One region of the Anabaena sp. UHCC 0253 genome, then DNA from elsewhere that is predicted to be linked to it. Evidence: predicted binding sites of a transcription regulator. Region 1 holds the regulator's gene; the other holds the start of a gene.

Region 1 (5,689 bases):
CGTGGTTTTACCCGCACCATTAGGACCCAACAAGCCAAAGGTTTCTCCTGGGTATACTTGTAAAGAACAGTTTTTGAGAGATACAACTTTTTGATTGAGCCAAAATCCCGTGCGATAGACTTTTCGCAATTCAGAAGTCAGGACTACTGGTTGTTTATCTATGGGATTTTGTTGAGAATCGGGGTTGTCTACAACAGAATTCATGGTTGTGAAACTAGCAACTACTGACTATTGAGAACTAAATACAGATTAACCGATACAGATGATTTTTATAACATACCTTTAGAACTAGGAATTGTTGAACCACGACGGGGATCAATTTCCAAAGCTATTCGCATGGCTCTAGCAAAGGCTTTAAATGTGGCTTCAATAATATGATGGGAATTAATTCCATCCAATTGGCGAATATGTAAGGTCATTTGGCTGTGATTTACCAATGCTACAAAAAACTCTCGTACTAATTGTGTATCATAAGTTCCCACCCGTTGAGTAGGAATTTCTAAACCATAACTCAAATGAGGTCTACCAGAGAAGTCTAAGGCCACCTGAACTAAAGCTTCATCTAAGGGAGCAAGAAAATTCCCAAAGCGGACAATGCCTTTTTTATTACCCAAAGCTTGAAATAAAGCTTGTCCCAAGGTAATCCCCACATCTTCGTTAGTGTGGTGATCATCAATTTCCCAATCACCTTTAGCTTGAATATCCAAGTCAAATAACCCATGAGAGGCGATTTGATGGAGCATATGATCTAAAAAGGGAATGCCTGTCGAGACTTTGCATATCCCTGTACCATCTAAATTAATGGTGACATGAACATCTGTTTCACCAGTAGTACGGTGAACTGAAGCTATTCGAGGAGTTTGGTGATTAGTCATTTGTCATAAGAGGGAAAAGGGACTAGCAAGCAATTGATAATTGTCAATTGTCAATTGTCAATTATCAATTATTAAATCTTATTACATCCCCATGATTTCATATCCTGCATCTACATACAGGATTTGTCCAGTAATACCGCTTGCTAAATCGCTACATAAAAAAGCCGCAGTATTACCTACTTCTAGTTGAGTAACGGTGCGACGGAGGGGAGCTACTTGTTCAACATGATGAATCATATCCAAAATTCCGCCTACAGCAGAAGATGCTAAGGTGCGGATGGGTCCTGCTGAAATGCCATTGACGCGAATATTATCAGGTCCAAGTTCTGCGGCCAAGTAACGAACACTGGCTTCTAAGCCAGCTTTAGCCACACCCATAACATTATAGTTAGGAATGGCGCGAACTGCCCCCAAATATGTAAGAGTAATAATACTTCCACCTTCAGTCATTAAAGGTTTAGCTGCACCGCTTAACTGAACAAGTGAATAAGTGCTAATTTCTAAAGCTGTTTTGAAACCAGAACGGGAAGTTTGACTAAAACCACCAGTCAAATCGTCTCTGTTAGCAAAGGCCAAACAATGAACTAAAATATCTATTTTCCCCCATTCTTGCCGGATGGTTTCAAAAGTAGATTGAATTTGCTCGTCATTTTCGACATTGCAGGGCAAAAATAGACTAGGAGCAAGAGGTTCTACCAATTCAGAAACTTTTTTTTCCATTTTACCCTTGTCATCTGGCAAGTAGGTAATGCCCAAATTAGCCCCTGCTTTGTGCAGTTGTTGAGCTATTCCCCAAGCAATTGATCGGTTATTGGCAATACCTGTAACCAGGGCATTTTTTCCAGACAGATTCAGCATAGAAGTTGCTAATGTAATTCATCATTAGGAGCATACTAGAATGTGAGCCTAGTTTGACTTTGTTAGGCTAGGGATTTTTGAAAATGCTGCAAGTTTGGGCAGTAAGACCCCGGAAATTATGACCATGTTTGCAAATATTCTCAAGAAATCGCCAAGCTTCTTAGGTTCACCTTTTCACTAGAATTGGGGAAACTACTTATCAATAATTACTAGCTAAACGGAACAATAATTATGTATCATAATAAACGAATGACTAAGAATTATGGATTTGAGTATAGGAAAAAACAGAAAGGTTAACGGTGCTTTATTGATTTTTCAGGTGTATTCTTAGGTAATCAGTTTTTGTTTTTCTGGCATTGGGTAGGGGAAGGGAGATGATCGTGACACAAGACAAAGCCCTAGCAAATGTTTTTCGTCAGATGGCAACCGGGGCATTTCCTCCGGTTGTGGAAACGTTTGAACGCAATAAGACGATCTTTTTTCCGGGAGATCCTGCCGAACGAGTTTATTTTCTTCTTAAGGGTGCGGTGAAACTGTCGAGGGTGTATGAGGCAGGAGAAGAAATAACGGTAGCTCTGCTCCGGGAAAATAGCGTTTTTGGTGTGCTGTCGCTGCTGACAGGCAATAAGTCTGATCGATTCTATCATGCAGTGGCATTTACTACTGTAGAATTGCTTTCAGCGCCAATTGAACAAGTTGAGCAGGCACTGAAGGAAAATCCAGAATTATCAATGTTAATGCTGCGAGGGCTATCTTCGCGGATTCTGCAAACAGAGATGATGATCGAAACTCTGGCTCACCGAGACATGGGTTCACGGTTAATTAGTTTTCTGTTAATTCTCTGTCGAGATTTTGGCGTTCCTTGCGCTGATGGCATTACCATTGATCTGAAGTTATCCCATCAGGCGATCGCGGAAGCAATTGGCTCTACTCGCGTGACTGTCACTAGATTACTAGGCGATTTACGCGAGAAAAAAATGATTTCAATTCATAAAAAGAAGATTACTGTGCATAAACCTGTTGCTTTAAGTAAGCAATTTACCTAAAGGTGATGGGGAAATGGAGTTAGTACAGGTTCTATTTTCGAGGTAGTGCAGTTTTGGGATCTTCCCAAGTAGAGTAAATACCGTCAAGAGTGAACCGATAATTTGGAGGAAAATCTAAAAATTGCATAATTTCTACTTTTGGCTAACTCCATTTACCCACAGACAATGGTTTAACGTAGTAGGCTGTATCTGGAAGCATTGCGGTAGCTAAAAATGACCACCGGGTACATCCTCATTGCAGCAATTTTAATTTTGGGAGGCGTAATTGCCACCGTGGGCGATCGCATTGGCACACGGGTTGGTAAAGCACGCCTCTCACTTTTCAACTTACGCCCGAAAAAAACCGCTGTAATTGTCACTATTTTTACAGGTGCTTTGATTTCCGCATCCACTTTAGCAATTCTCTTTGCTGCTGATAAGGGATTGCGGCAGGGTGTATTTGAATTAGAAGATATTCAAAGAGATTTGGGCAACAAGCGAGAACAATTAAAAACCGCAGAAGCTCAAAAAACCCAAGCAGAGCGCGAGTTAAATCAAGCTAGACAAGCACAAAATCAAGCACAAAAAGAACTACAGGCAATTAATAAATCATTACAGGCAGCAAATACTAGACAAAAAGCAACACAGGCTCAACTAAATCGCACCCTCAATCAACAAGCCCAAACCCAAGCAAGACTTAACCAAACTCAAAGTCGGCTGGGTGAAATTGTGATTCAGTATCAACAAGCTAGAAGTGAATTAGAAACTCTTTACAATCAGCGACAGACATTGCAAACAGCAGTGGAAGAGTTAAAGGCAGAACGGCAGAGATTGTATGCGGAAGCTAAACAGGCCATTGATGAGGCGAAAAAAGCTATTGAAAACCGCGATCGCAAAATTGCCAGATTAGATCAACTTATTCAAAATCGTAATCTAGAAATTAAACAGCGAGAGGAAGTTATTATTACTAGAGAATCTCGCTTGAAAGAATTAGAGAAACAACAAGAATTTTTAGAACAGGAAGTAGCCAGACTAGAAAAATATTATCAGTCCTATCGTGACCTCCGTTTAGGTAAACTAGCTTTAGTTCGAGGTCAAGTGATAGCCGCAGGTTTAATTACTGTTGACAAACCTAATGCTGCACGTCAAGCTATTATCCAAATTCTCCAAGAAGCTAACCGCAATTCCAATATTCAATTAACTGAACCTGGTGCAACGCCGGCAAATAAAGAAATACTTCGTGTTACCAAAGCTCAAATTGAAGCACTAATCAGACAAATTCAAGATGGTCGAGAATATGTAGTGCGAATTTTCTCAGCAGGTAATTATGTCAGAGGAGAAAAGCAAATAGAATTTTTTGCAGATGCGGCCAGAAATCAACGAGTATTTTCATCAGGGGAAATTCTGGCTACTACTACAGCCGATTTAAAAAATATGACATCGAACCAATTGCGTCAACGCCTAGATTTACTAATTTCCGCTTCTCAATTTCGCGCCCGAAATGCGGGAATTGTCGAAAGTGTACAAATAGAAGGAACTTTTTTACGCTTTGTTACCCAATTACAGCAGACACCGCAAGAAGTAGAAATTAAAGCTATAGCGGCGGAAGATACTTATACTGTCGGTCCTCTGAGAGTTAGATTAGTAGCCCTTCTGAATGGACAAATCCTGTTTAGTACCTGAGTAATTGACAATTGACAATTGACAATTGATAACGAACAAATGACTAATACACAACCTGTAATTTTAGGATTTGATCCTGGTCGTGATAAATGTGGAATCGCGGTGGTGGGATTAGATCGGCAACTGTACTATCATCAAGTAGTATTAGCAGGTGAGGCGATCGCTAATATTGAAACACAACTGCAAAGATTCCCCGTATCCTTAATAGTGATGGGAGATCAAACAACGGCTAAACAGTGGAAACAGCAACTTAATCAAGAATTAAGCCAAGCCATCAATATCATTTTAGTTGATGAACGTTATACAACTTTAGAAGCACGCGATCGCTATTGGCAAATGTACCCACCCCAAGGCATCACCAAACTATTACCCAAGGGTATGCGTCAACCTCCACGAGCTATAGATGACATTGTTGCCATTCTCCTCATAGAACGCTATCTCAACCGACTTACTGCCAATAACAGCTAAAAATACAGCACATAGCAGGTTGCAGGAGGTACAAAGTCTTTAATCCTGAATTCTGCTCTAATTTAAAGTTCAGCCCGAATCGTAAAAGCATAATCTCCCCCAGGTTCTAATTGATAATCTTGTTGTTCTAAAAAGCGACCTAGAGGTTCTTTGATTAAAGCACGACCTTGGGAAGGCTTTACAGAAAGTTCTCCCTTGCGGAAATGCCACTGGAAATGCCACTGAAAATTACCGGCGCTAACTTCACCTTCAAGAAAGCCTTGTTGCCAAGATTGGCCGGTAACTCTCACATGAGCAGTAGTTTCTGGCAGGCGTTTAGCACTCACTAGGCTTAATGTCAAATATGGGATAAAAGCCAATTATTTATATAGGCTATTTATTCTATGTACCAAAAATAGCTTAAACCGACAAACTAATAAAAACAATCTAAGTTAGTTAAGTCTGATTTTTTGACTACTCATTTGTGGTTAAATTACTATAAATGCAATATAATAATGCAATTATTACATTCAGTAATTAAATTTGTTACAAAAATAACAGATAATAAAATTGACATTGTTGATTACTGCTATCGCCCACTACAGAATATACAAAGTAGTGGGTTTTATCTTAACTTCTTTAATTGTGAACTATGTCAACCTCCATTGACTTACAACCATTATTACATAGAACTATCTGTGAAGAATGTGCCTTTTATATCAAATTAGAATGCACTCACCCCGATGAATTGAGTGTTAATTGTGCTACTGTCACTTTCTGTAATTCATTCACTCCAGCAGT
Region 2 (5,689 bases), on a different contig from region 1:
ATTGGGCAGTGGTCCCGGATTTTATACAGAACAACTTCTGAATTTGCTCCCCAATAGCCAAATCACAGCCTTAGAAATTGATCCTGTTTTAGTTAAACAGTCTCAACAGTATTTACAAAACAAAGCTGATCATCGTTTACAGATTATTGAAGCTTCTGTTATGGAAACTGGCTTACCAGATAACAGTTTTGATTTTGTTATTGCCCGATTAGTTTTAGAGCATATATCTAATCCTCTTGGTGCAGTTAAAGAAGTATTGCGTGTTCTTAAACCCGGAGGTAAGTTAGTAATTATTGGTGGTGATAGAAATATGATGATGTTAATTGATCCACTATTTCCAGAATTTGATTTGATTAATGAAAAAGCCGCACAATTTCAAATTAATCGAGGTGGAGATCCTTTCTTAGGGCGTAAATTATGGCGCATTCTCCAAACAGCAGGTTTTGAAAATCTCGATTTAGAAACTATTGCTTACCATAGTGATGATGTAGGGATAGAAGCAATCTCTGAACAATTTCAACCAGAACACTTTTTACATTTAGCTAGTTTAGGGATGCTGTCTGCACAAGAAGCAGAAAATACTATTGCTGCCATGAATAAGTTTTTAAATTCAGAAAATCCATTTATATTAATATTGGGATTTATGGCTTGTGGTCAGAAACCATATCTAAATATAGCTGAGAACTAAACTAATTTAGATCCTCGACTTTTTTAATAAGTTGGAGATATTTAACCTTTAACTGGACAATATATTATGCAAACATTAGAACCTCAAGATCATCAAATTTCGGAAAAATCCTATACCCTCAAAGATTGGCAAGGAGGATATGAATCTCTTACCCAAGAATTTGATTATTGGATTGATGATATAGAAGGAGAAATTCCCCTAGAATTAACAGGAACATTATTTAGGAATGGTCCCGGTTTATTAGATATCAACGGGCAAAGATTTCATCATCCCTTTGATGGAGATGGCATGATTAGCCGCATTACATTTACTAATGGACGCGCCCATTTTCGGAATAGATTTGTACAAACAGAAGGTTATTTAGCAGAGAAGGAAGCAGGTAAAATTCTTTATCGTGGTGTTTTTGGTACTCAAAAACCAGGAGGTTGGTTAGCGAATGCTTTTGATTTTAGAATCAAACATATTGCAAATACAAATGTTATTTATTGGGGTGGTAAACTTTTAGCATTATGGGAAGCAGCAGAACCTTATTTACTTAATCCCCAAACGCTGGAAACATTAGGAAATGAATATTTTAATGGTGTTTTAGCTAAAAAAGAAGCCTTTAGCGCCCACCCTCGTATTGATCCCAATGGTACATTAGTTAACTTTGCCGTAAAACCAGGACCATCAACAACAATTACGATATTTGAATTAAACACAAACGGGGAAATTATTAAAAAACAAAATCATAGTGTTCCTGGTTTTTGCTTCATTCATGATTTTGTAATTACAGAAAATTACTGTATTTTCTTTCAAAATCCTGTTAAATTTAATCCCATACCTTTTGCTTTAGGAATATCTAGCGCAGCCCAATGTATTAAGGTTCAAAAAAATCAGCCTACAAAAATTATCATTATTCCGCGCACAGAAAAAAGCAAAGATGAAAAAGTCAAAGTTCTAGAAACTCAAGCCGGGTTTATTTTCCATCATGCTAATGCTTTTGAAATAGAGAATGGAATTATCATTGATTCTATTTGCTATGAATCATTAACAGATGTTGAACCCAATAGCGATTATCGAGAAACTGATTTTGATGCCAATTCTCCTGGACAACTTTGGCGATTTCATCTCAATTTACAAGAAAATAAAGTGCAGAATCAGTTAATAGATGATCGATCTTGTGAATTTCCAACTATTCACCCCCGTAATGTCGGTAAATCATATCGTTTCTTATACGCTGCTGCGACTCATCAAGCAACTGGAAATGCACCATTACAAGCAATCCTTAAACTTGATTTAGAGTCACAACAAAAGCAACTATGGAGTGCTGCACCACGAGGTTTTGTCGGTGAACCAATTTTTGTTCCTCGTGCAAATTCTCAACAAGAAGATGATGGTTGGGTAATAGCTTTAGTTTATGATGCAGAACATGATCGTTCCGATGTAGTAATTTTAGATGCGGGAAATCTGGAACAGGGTGCGATCGCCAAACTACATCTTCAACATCATATTCCCTATGGTTTACATGGGAGCTTTACACCCGAAACATTTATTTAAATGTAGGTTGGTTGGGTTGACGCAAGAAAACCCAACATCGGTTTCCATAAACATACTCCCAAAAATAAAACTGTAACAAAAACTACAAAATTGATGTCTTTTTGAAAAAAAGAGGGTAAGCTAACCATATAAATCCGGTTTACGAATATACCGTGATGAGGAGTGAATATTATGGTTTTAACGTCTCTCCCACTTATGGAAAATCAATCTCCAGCTTACATTTGCCCTTATGATCAAGCTTGTAGCTATTTAGAATGGGCAGCTAAAGAATTAAAATTAGATCCAGGTATAGTAGAAATACTCAGTCATCCCCGAAAAGTTGTGACAGTTTCCATACCCATAAAAATGGATAATGGAGACGTGCGGGTTTTTGCAGGACATCGAGTCCAACACTCGGATATTTTAGGACCATATAAAGGTGGTATTCGCTATCATCCCGCAGTCACATTACGGGAAGTTTCCGCTCTGGCAATGCTGATGACTTGGAAATGTGCATTGTTAGGTATTCCCTATGGCGGTGGTAAAGGCGGAATTCCCATAGACCCCAAAAAGTTTAGTGTGGGGGAATTAGAACGGATTAGCCGCCGTTATATTAGTGAATTAATTAAAGACATTGGACCATCGGTGGATATACCCGCCCCAGATATGGGAACTTCAGCACGGGAAATGGCGTGGATGATGGATACTTATTCTGTCAATGTCGGTCATTCTGTGCCTGGAGTAGTAACTGGTAAGCCTTTATCTATTGGTGGTTCGCTAGGACGAGAAATGGCTACCGGACGCGGTGTAATGATTATTGTCCGTGAAGCACTTGCAGATCATGGTAAATCCCTTGCTGGTGTGCGTGTAGCGATTCAGGGTTTTGGTAATGTGGGCGGGGCTGCTGCTGAATTATTATACCAAGAGGGAGCGAAAATTATCGCTGTTTCTAGTGGTGCTGGGGGTGTCTTTTCGGAAGTTGGTCTTGATATTCCGGCATTAAAAGCTTATGCTGCTGAAAATCGCCGCAGTGTGGTAGGTTTCCCCCAAGCTATACCAATTAGTAATGCAGATTTACTAACTTTACCTTGTGATGTGTTAATTCCTGCTGCTTTGGAAAACCAAATAACTGAGGAAAATGTACATCAGATCAAAGCGCAATTTGTCGCGGAAGCTGCTAATGGTCCAGTGACATTGGAGGCTAATCGAATTTTAGAAGCGCGTGGTGTGACTGTGTTGCCAGATATTTTAGCTAATGCTGGGGGTGTAGTGGTAAGTTATTTGGAATGGGTACAAGGTCTTTCTTACCTGTTCTGGGATGAGGAACGCGTAAACAGAGAAATGGAACATTTGATGGTTCAGGCTTACCATAAGGTGATTAACGAGTCGAAAGCACGGCGGGTAAATCTGCGGTTAGCTGCTTATACTCTGGGTGTGGGTAGAGTCGCACAAGCTTTAACTGATAGGGGTTTGTATCCTTAGTCATGAAGGGTGGGGAAACCCCACCCCTACAAATGTATTTGTTTGATTCTTGTTTTGAGGCGTTGCTGATTAAGAGTATGATTTTGTTTCACGCAGAGGCGCTCCAGTCACAGAGAGTAAGAATTCGCAATTTTTGATTTTTCAATTTCATACTTCAATATAGCGATCGCCATGCAGTCTATCAGCAATGCCAAAGATTTTATATAATGTCTCTATTTCGGGAAATTTATAATTATAAAGTAACGATGTATTAACTGTTTTGGGTTATAACCCGTAATTTTCTACAATAATGAAAAAGACTTTATAAAAGGTGTCCTTAGAAAAAATGTCTAAAACTGTTGCTGATGTGATGAGTCGTGATCCTATTCTCGTTCGTCCTGAAACTCCTTTGAAAGAAGCTATCCAAATTTTGGCAGAAAAACGAATTAGTGGTTTACCTGTGATTGATGGTGCAGGTAAATTAGTCGGTATTATATCAGAAACTGATTTGATGTGGCAAGAAACTGGTGTGACTCCACCTGCATACATCATGTTTTTGGATAGTGTGATTTATTTGCAAAATCCTGCTACTTATGATCGAGATTTACATAAGGCTTTAGGACAAACGGTAGGGGAGGTAATGAGTAAAAATCCTTTGACTATTTCTCCTGAGAAACCATTAAGAGAAGCGGCAAAATTGATACAGGATCATAAGGTTCACCGTCTTCCTGTTCTTGACAATGCAGGTCAGGTCATTGGTATTCTGACTCGTGGTGATATTATTCGCGCTATGGCTGCTGAGTAGAAGATTAGGTGACAGTAAGAAGGGAATAGGGAGAAGATTTCTGGACTTTACCAATTACATTTTGAAAATTAGGATGATTAAATGAGTGTTTCTGCTGAGTCGGTGAAAGAATTACTGAGTTCGGAAAATTTGGGCGATCGCCTACGTGCAGTCAATCAAATTCGGGAACTAGAGCCAAAAATCGGTTTAGAATTAGTGCAAATTGCCATCTGTGATCACAGTGCGCGTGTACGTTATTCGGCGGTAAGTCAAATGGATACTCTGGGAACACAGGATTTACAGTTATCCTTAGATATTTTACGCCGTTTACTCAATGATCCGGAAGCTGATGTTCAAGCCGCCGCAGCAGATTGTTTAGGTGCGCTAAAATTACATGAAGCTTTTGAAGATTTACAAGAACTTTATCATACAAGTCCTGAATGGTTGGTGCAGTTTAGCATTATTGCCACATTAGGAGAATTAGGAGATCCCCGCGGCTTTGAATTACTTACACAAGCTCTGGCTTCAGATAATGGCTTAATTCAAACTGCGGCTATTAGTTCTTTTGGTGAGTTGGGAGATTCACAAGCTATTCCGCTTTTAGTTCCATACAGCAATAATCCAGATTGGCAAGTGCGTTACAGGGTTGTGCAAGCTTTAACTCGTTTAGGTGGTGATGAAGCTAAATCTATTTTAGCAACTTTGGTGAATGACGAAGTAGAAGCGATCGCCAATGAAGCAAAAAAAGCTTTGCAATTAACTTAATAAAGACTTGATGATACCTTCAACTTGCATTTACTCCACTGACTGGCGATCAGTATTTACTGTAAATAATAAGTAAAGATAACAATAACCAACAGGACTTGCTTCTTCATATTGGTTTTCCGGAAAGTCAGCAAATACCGTCTATGTTTTAGGGATACAGCCTGGCTTTATCCCTATTTTATTGTAACTTTAAATAACAACTGCTGAATTTACTAACTTAGGCTACTCTAATTTTATAGATATCTATTTCACCTCAATGTCTTGTGGGATAAGGATTTCGAGTTATTTATATATGCCATATTTTGGGAGAAACAGACTTCTACTATGAAGTTAGTATAAAGAACTCTATTTCTTTTTTTAAAGATTGTGTAAAGTAACCTCAGTTATATTTACTTAGGTAAATATCCGGGTTATAGTTTATATAAGAAACGCATTAAAAGAGGCAAAAGATAACAGCCTCAAGTATAACACTT

What was found. Region 1 encodes NtcA, which controls nitrogen genes in cyanobacteria. Its sites were predicted from a motif close to TNTGTANNNNNNNNTACANA; they were not measured.
Region 2: a site for NtcA is predicted at 2,297-2,316, ahead of FJR38_RS04655 (Glu/Leu/Phe/Val dehydrogenase). Genes of this name have one in related genera too.

What each region holds. Positions count from the first base shown of each region.
Region 1 covers NZ_VILD01000008.1:186,862-192,550, forward strand. Annotated here, with positions in the region: gene FJR38_RS20910 (ABC transporter ATP-binding protein) at 1-204, opposite strand, end outside; gene hisB (imidazoleglycerol-phosphate dehydratase HisB) at 270-875, opposite strand; gene fabI (enoyl-ACP reductase FabI) at 957-1,733, opposite strand; gene ntcA (global nitrogen regulator NtcA) at 2,108-2,779, shown strand; gene FJR38_RS20930 (DUF3084 domain-containing protein) at 2,993-4,441, shown strand; gene FJR38_RS20935 (pre-16S rRNA-processing nuclease YqgF) at 4,481-4,909, shown strand; gene FJR38_RS20940 (DUF3146 family protein) at 4,972-5,235, opposite strand; gene FJR38_RS20945 (hypothetical protein) at 5,541-5,689, shown strand, end outside.
Region 2 covers NZ_VILD01000002.1:113,193-118,881, reverse strand. Annotated here, with positions in the region: gene FJR38_RS04665 (class I SAM-dependent methyltransferase) at 1-688, shown strand, start outside; gene FJR38_RS04660 (carotenoid oxygenase family protein) at 755-2,227, shown strand; gene FJR38_RS04655 (Glu/Leu/Phe/Val dehydrogenase) at 2,399-3,688, shown strand; gene FJR38_RS04650 (CBS domain-containing protein) at 4,014-4,472, shown strand; gene nblB (phycobilisome degradation protein NblB) at 4,554-5,216, shown strand.